Linked DNA regions of Azospirillum sp. TSH100. The protein of the gene in region 2 interacts with the protein of the main gene of each other region in a pairwise test. Links are inferred from orthologs where the notes say so. Each region holds a gene or a part of one and is shown on either strand. Other genes may lie near its edges. The genes, in order: recJ and E6C72_RS12510.

Evidence for each region.
Region 1: the proteins of E6C72_RS12510 (region 2) and recJ interact in binary tests that used the Escherichia coli proteins (3 or more experiments, as listed by UniProt). The link is inferred for Azospirillum sp. TSH100 from one-to-one orthologs.

The regions. Positions count from the first base shown.
Region 1 is NZ_CP039634.1:1,730,564-1,733,814, reverse strand. The notes cover bases 275-3,211. They hold recJ (single-stranded-DNA-specific exonuclease RecJ), read right to left. Parts: upstream 2,673-3,211; coding sequence 876-2,672; downstream 275-875. Other genes in these bases: E6C72_RS08235 (molybdopterin oxidoreductase family protein), read right to left, coding at 2,777-3,211; dusA (tRNA dihydrouridine(20/20a) synthase DusA), read right to left, coding at 275-547. Outside these bases: more of dusA, read right to left, coding at 1-274; more of E6C72_RS08235, read right to left, coding at 3,212-3,251. UniProt on the Escherichia coli protein: Single-stranded-DNA-specific exonuclease.
Region 2 is NZ_CP039634.1:2,640,735-2,644,069, reverse strand. What follows is about bases 299-3,319. They hold E6C72_RS12510 (type IA DNA topoisomerase), read right to left. Parts: upstream 2,936-3,319; coding sequence 662-2,935; downstream 299-661. Other genes in these bases: E6C72_RS12505 (serine protease), read left to right, coding at 2,954-3,319; E6C72_RS12515 (hypothetical protein), read right to left, coding at 299-529. Outside these bases: more of E6C72_RS12515, read right to left, coding at 1-298; more of E6C72_RS12505, read left to right, coding at 3,320-3,335.

The DNA.
Region 1 (3,251 bases), 910 kb from region 2 along the record:
TGGGACTGAGTCCCTTCAGCCACGCCTTGCGGGCATGGACGATGAAGTGGGTGCAGCCGGCGGCCGAGACGGTGCGGATGAAATGGTTCAACGTCGGCCACTCCTCCATCTCGTCGATGGCGATGCGCGACTTGACGGTGACGGGGATCGAGACCGCATCGCGCATGGCGCCGACCAGCCGGGCCACCAGATCGGGCTCGGCCATCAGGCAGGCGCCGAAGCGGCCGGACTGCACGCGGTCGCTGGGGCAGCCGACATTGAGGTTCACCTCGTCATAGCCCCACTCTTCCGCGATGCGGGCGCAGGCGGCGAGATCCGCCGGGTCGGAGCCGCCGAGCTGGAGCGCCACCGGATGTTCCGCCGCATCGAAGCCCAGCAGCCGTTCACGGTCGCCATGCAGCACGGCGCCCGTGGTCACCATCTCGGTATAGAGCAGGGTCGAGCGCGACAGCAGACGGTGGAAGTACCGGCAATGCCGGTCGGTCCAGTCCATCATCGGGGCGACACTGAGGGGGATGGTGGAGGTGACGGGGGTCGGGGCGGTCATCGCGGTCAGCTCTGCTGCGGCCGGAAAAATCAGGATGGGCGAAACCGGATCGACGGGCAACCGCCGGGCGCAAATCCCGGTAAACGCAAAAGGCCCGGCTATGCAGCCGGGCCTTTCTAAGCTTGTCGCGCACCTTTGAGGAGGTGGCGTCCCCGACGGGAGTCGAACCCGTGTCGCCGCCGTGAAAGGGCGGTGTCCTAGGCCTCTAGACGACGGGGACGTCGTTCGCGGTGACGCGCTTTCTAAAGACCGGAGCCGGAGAGCGCAAGCGCTTTTTCGCATCGCCCGATACTTTTTTGCGCCCTGCCCCGCAGAACCGTTGGACACTCTACGCCGAGCGCGCGGGTGCGGCGTCGTCGATCAGCAACTGCACGCCCTCGGACCCGTTCCAGCGGTCGATCCGCAGCACGCCGGCGAGGTGGAAGGGAGTGCCGCGGCCGGTCAGCAGGGCCTGGCCCATGTCGCTGTCGAGCGCACGGAAGGCGATGGCCTTCAGCCGGGCGCCGTCGTTGCCTTGCAGGATGCAGCGGACATGGTTGGCACCCACCACATCGGCACGAACGACGCGGGCGTCGGCGATGGCGAAGCGCGGCTCGGAATTGCCGGTGCCGTAGGGACCGAGCTTGTCGAGCATGGTCACCAGACCGACGCTGGCGCCGCCGACCGACAGCGCGCCGTCCAGTTCCAGCGTCGGAACCAGCGGCGCGGATGCCACCTGTTCGGAGATGCGGCTGTGCAGGAAGTCGCGCAGCGCGTCGATCTTGTCGCCGGCCACGGTGAAGCCCGCCGCCATGCGGTGGCCGCCGCCGGCCAGCAGCAGCCCCTCCTGCCGGGCGGCGATCACTGCGGCACCGAGATCGACACCGCGCACCGAACGGCCGGACGCCTTGCCGATGACGGTGCCGTCGGCGGCCTCCTCCAGGGCGACGACGCAGGCGGGGCGGCTGTAGCGCTCCTTCAGGCGGGCGGCGACGATGCCGATGACGCCGGGGTGCCAGCCGGCACCGGTGACGAAGACCAGATCGGTCTCGCGCCCGGCTTCGGCGGCGACACGCTCCAGCGCCTCGTCGAGGACCGCCTGCTCGATGGTGCGGCGCTCGGCGTTGTGGCCCTCCAGCCGCTGGGCCAGTTCCATCGCCTCGATGGGATCGTCGGTGGAGAGCAGGCGGGCGCCGAGGTCGGACGCCCCCACCCGGCCGCCGGCATTGACGCGCGGGCCGAGGACATAGCCTGCATGGTAGGCGTCCGGCTTCTCCTTCACCCCCGCCACGTCGGACAGGGCGGCAAGGCCGGGGTTGGCACGCCGCGCCATCACCTTCAGCCCCTGCGACACCAGCGCGCGGTTGAGGCCGGTCAGGGGCACCACGTCGCACACCGTGCCGAGCGCCACGATGTCGAGCCACTCCATCAGGTTGGGCTCCGCCCGGTCGCTATAGAAACCCGACTGGCGCAGCACGCGGTTGACCGCGACGATGGTGATGAAGGTGACACCGGCGGCGCAAAGCGTGCGGTAGGCGCCGTCCTCGTCCAGCCGGTTGGGGTTGACCAGGGCGACGGCGGGCGGCAGGCGCGGCTCTGCGGCATGGTGATCCAGGACGACGACATCCAGCCCGGCCTCGGCGGCGGCTTCCAGGGCGGCGAAGGCGGAGATGCCGCAATCGACCGTCACCACCAGCCGCACCCCCTCCCCTTTCAGACGCAGCAGAGCCGCAGCGTTGGGGCCGTAGCCCTCCTTGATGCGGTCGGGGACATAGACGCGGATGTCGGCGCCGAGCGAACGGAAGAAGCGGCGCAGCAAGGCGGCGGAGGTTGCGCCGTCGACGTCGTAGTCGCCGAAGACCGCCACCGGCTCGCCGTCGCGGATGGCCCGCGCGATGCGCTCGGCCGCCGGATCCATGTCGCGGAAGCGCGAAGGATCGGGCAGCAGAGCCTTCAGCGTCGGGTTCAGGAAGGTGTCGCAGGTCTCGTCGGTAACGCCGCGGGCGGCCAGCACCCGGCCGACGATCTCCGGCAACCCGCGCCCCTGGGTGAGCGCCTGCGCCTGCCGCTCGTCGCAGGGCCGCGCCTGCCAGCGCTTGCCGGACAGGGAGTTGGCGACGTTGAGGAAGGCGGCGGCTTCGGTCATGGCGGTGCTGCACGGTCTCTCTGGGATGGGGGCACAGCCATAGCAGAGATGGGCGTGCGGCGCACGGGTGGGTGTGGGCAGGGGTGGGATGAGCGTGCGGGGGCTTACGCCGCCCGCATCCACACCGCCGTGTCGTGGAAGGCCGCCCCGCCGGCGGGCGGGACCGGTTCCGGCGAAGTCAGGCTGTTGATGCCCATGCCCTCGACGAAGGCGCCGTTGGGCCAGATGCCTTCGACGATCACCACGCCGCGCGGCACCCCGGCGAAGGGCTTGGCATGGACCACCACGCTGCCCTGCGGGTTGCCCAGCCGTACCGCATCGCCATCGGCAAGCCCCAGCCCCGCTGCATCGTCCGGGTGGATCAGCGCGGTGGGACGGCCTTCGCGCTTCTGGGCGGTCAGCGTCTCGGTGAAGGAGGTGTTGAGGAACTGGCGTGCCGGGGCGGTGACGAGACGGAAGGGATGCTCCGCATCGGCGTCGCGGCCGGGGGCCATGTGGTCGGGCAGTTCCGGCATGCCGCCATAGGGGCCGAGTGCGGCCCAGTCGGGGGCGAAGCGGAACTTGGCGTCGGGATGGGCG
Region 2 (3,335 bases):
CCTGACCGAAGCCGACGCCCATATAGAGCACCGGCTTGGCCGGCGCCGGCAGGTCGGGGCAGATCTGCTGGTCGGTCTGGTAGCTGTCGCAGCGGCCGGACTTCTCCACGCCAAGGATGAAGACTTCCGACGTCGCGACCGGCTTTTGGACGCGGTCATACAGGGTGACCGTCATCGGCACCCAGGTGCCGACCCACAGAATCTTGCTGCTCGACAGGAACTGCGTGCCCGGCCTGGCCCCCGGCGCCGTCTTCAGCGTCTCGTAGTTGGGGATGTTGGTGGCTGACATGGCAACGCCGACCGATCCGGTGTCCATCGTCACCGTGTGGATGGCGCTGTCGCCGGCGATGCTGAAATTCAACTTCGGCGGATCGGTGAAGGACACCGGTTGGAAATTCGCGAAGGGGATGCATTGCGCCACACTGATGCCGCCATAGTTCAGCATGCTTTGGGCCAGCGCGGGAGCTGTCGCGACCAGAGTCAGCGCGGCAGCAGTGACGGTGCGCGAGGTCCGACCGGAAAATCTCATGGGAAGCGCCCAGCAATGATTGAGGCTGCTGCTAGAATTGCCAGCCGATCGAGGCGTGTCCAGCAATCAATGTCGCCGAAATCGGGTAAATCTTCTCAAAACCGCAACCTGAAGCGTGGCCGTTTCAGGCAATTACCGGGCGTGCTGGTCCAGAAAGCTCCGGCATTGGTCGAAATCACGCAGGCAGGAATCGGGCAGGGCGATGCCTTTGCGCTCCGCAAGACTGCGGGCGAAGGCAACCATCCGCTCGGTTGGTTCGCGGCGGCGCCACGCTTCCGGCGGGGGCATGTCGGCGCCTGACGCGCCCTCCGCAACCACATCCACCGGAAGAGGGCTGGCCTTGGTCTTGCGGGGACGCCGCGGCTTCGGTGCCGTCGGCTCACCATCGGTGGGTGCGGCGGCCTTGCGCGTCCGCCGGCGCACCGGCTTTGTGGTGTCACCACGCGCCGCCGCGGCGCTGCGTGCTGCTGTGCCGTACCCTGCAGTGCCGCGTCCCGTCGTGCCCCGTCGGGTGAATCGCGCCTTGGCGGCGGGTTGACCGAGATCGAGCGCGACGCCGCGCTGTCCGACCAGCGTCCCGATCAACCGGTCGGCTTCGCTGGCGATGGCGTCGATCACCCGCCGGAAATCGGCGCGGCCGGTCACCACCTCGTCCAGCTTCATCTCCCACAGCGCGGTGGTGCCGGGATCGACCAGCGTCGGGGCGGCGGCGCGCAGGGTCTCGAACAGGTGCAGGCCGGCCGGGGTTGGCACCAGCCATTTGCCGTCGGCTCCTAGCATGTTCTGTTTGCGCAGCCCCTTGATCACCTCGGCGCGGGTGGCCGGGGTGCCAATGCCCTTGGCCTCCTTCAGCCGGTCACGCAGAGCCGGATCCTCGACGAACCGCCAGGCGTTCTGCATGGCGTCTACCAGCGTGCCCTCGTTGTAGCGCGGCGGCGCCTGGGTGCGCTTCGCCTCTACCTTCGGATCGCTCAGAGTCGTCAATTCGCCGTCGGTCAGCGGTGGCAGGGTCTGTTCGGCTTCCTCCTCCGGCTTGCCGCCGGACCGGTCATCGCTCTCCGCGGAGCCGAAGGCGGCCTTCCAGCCCAGCTTCAATGGAATGCGCCCGACCGCCCGGAAGGCGACCGGCTTGATCCCTTCTGGCGATGGCACAGGAACCGGCATGGTGACGCTGGTCTGGCGATACTCGTAATCCGGCATCACCGCGGCGAGGTAGGACCGGCAGATCAGCGCGAACAGCCGCTTTTCGTCGTCGCTCAGCCGTACCAGCCGCGACTCCAGATCGTCCAGCACATTGACGTTGGGAATCACCGCATGGTGCGACACGCCTTCCAGCGCCTTGTCGCAGAAATGGCCGGACTTGCCCTTGCGAATCACCGGGCGGGCAATGTCGAGATGGGCGAAGCCGCGCAGCCGGGTCAGCGCCCCGACGATGGCCGGCGCGTCGGCAATCTGGTTCTCCGAAAGGTAGCGCGCCTCGGCACGTGGGTAGGTGATGAGCTTCTTGCCATCGCCGTCATACAGCTCCTGCGCCACCGCCAGCGTGCGGTCGGCGGTCCAGCCCCAGCGCTGGCCGCAGGTCTTCTGCAACGACGGCAGGTCGTACAGCTTGGGTGGCGCCTGCCGTTTCTCCTCCACCGTCACGGTCAGCGGGCCGCGGTGGTTGTCGGCAGCGCGAGCGATGGCCTCGGCGGCGGCGCGGTCCTTGATGCGGTCCTTCGGCGCCGGGGCGTGGCGCATCTGGAAGCTGCCCTCCGCCACGCTGGCGGTCGCCACCACCTCGAAATAATCCTCGGGCTTGAAGTTGCGGATCTCCAGCTCGCGCAGGCAGACGATGGCCAGAGTCGGGGTCTTCACCCGGCCGATGCCGATGACGCCGCGGGTGCCGGGGGCGAGCAGGGTCTTGGTCGCCGTCCGGGTCAGCGAGAGGTTGAAGATCTGGTCGGCCTGCTGGCGCGCCACGGCCGCCTCGTAGAGCGGCCGCATGGAGTCGTTCGGCTTCAGCGCCGCGAAGGCGTCGCGCAGGGTCTTTGGATCCTGGGCTGTGAAAAGCGCGCGCCGCACCTTGCCGCGATAGCCGACATGCTCCAGGATTTCCTGGCCGATCAGCTGGCCTTCGCGGTCGCAGTCGGTGGCGAGGATCACCTCGTCGCAGGCGCGCAGCGCCGCGGTGATCGCCTGCAGCTTCGCCGCCTTGTTGCCACCCTGGTCGGGGCGGGTGGGATAGAGCCCGTCCGGCTTCAGCAGGGTCGGCGACCAGCGTTTCCAGGCGGGATCGACCTCATCCGGCTCGGCAAGCCGCAACAGGTGGCCCTCGGCCGGCAGGATGCGGCCGTAGCGGTCGCCCAGGGCCGCGCGCAGGTCCTTCGCCTGGCTGGATTTCTCGGTGATGATCAGCGTCGCCATGCGCCGGAGGATACGGGATTGAGGGAAACGGAGCAAGAACATGCGCGCGGCCGACGGCAGGCCGGTCCCGGCCGTCTGGCCGTAACCGCTCTCGCCCTCACGCTCCTGGCCGGCGCGGCCACCGCCCATGCGGAACGGCCGCTTCTGCCCGGCGTCGGGATGGACGACCGGCGGGCGCCGGTGGATGCGGCCGCGGATCCCTGGCGCAGCGTGGTGCGGGTGCAGACGAATCTGGCCGGGCGTTGCACCGGGGCGCTGGTCGGCCGGAGCACGGTGGTGACCGCCGGCCATTGCCTGTTCAATCCGCGCACCCGCCGCTTCCTCCAGGCGTCCTCCCTGCATGTGCTGTTCGGTTACGACCGGGGTGCGTACACCCGCCATGTCAGGGTGGCGCAGGTGG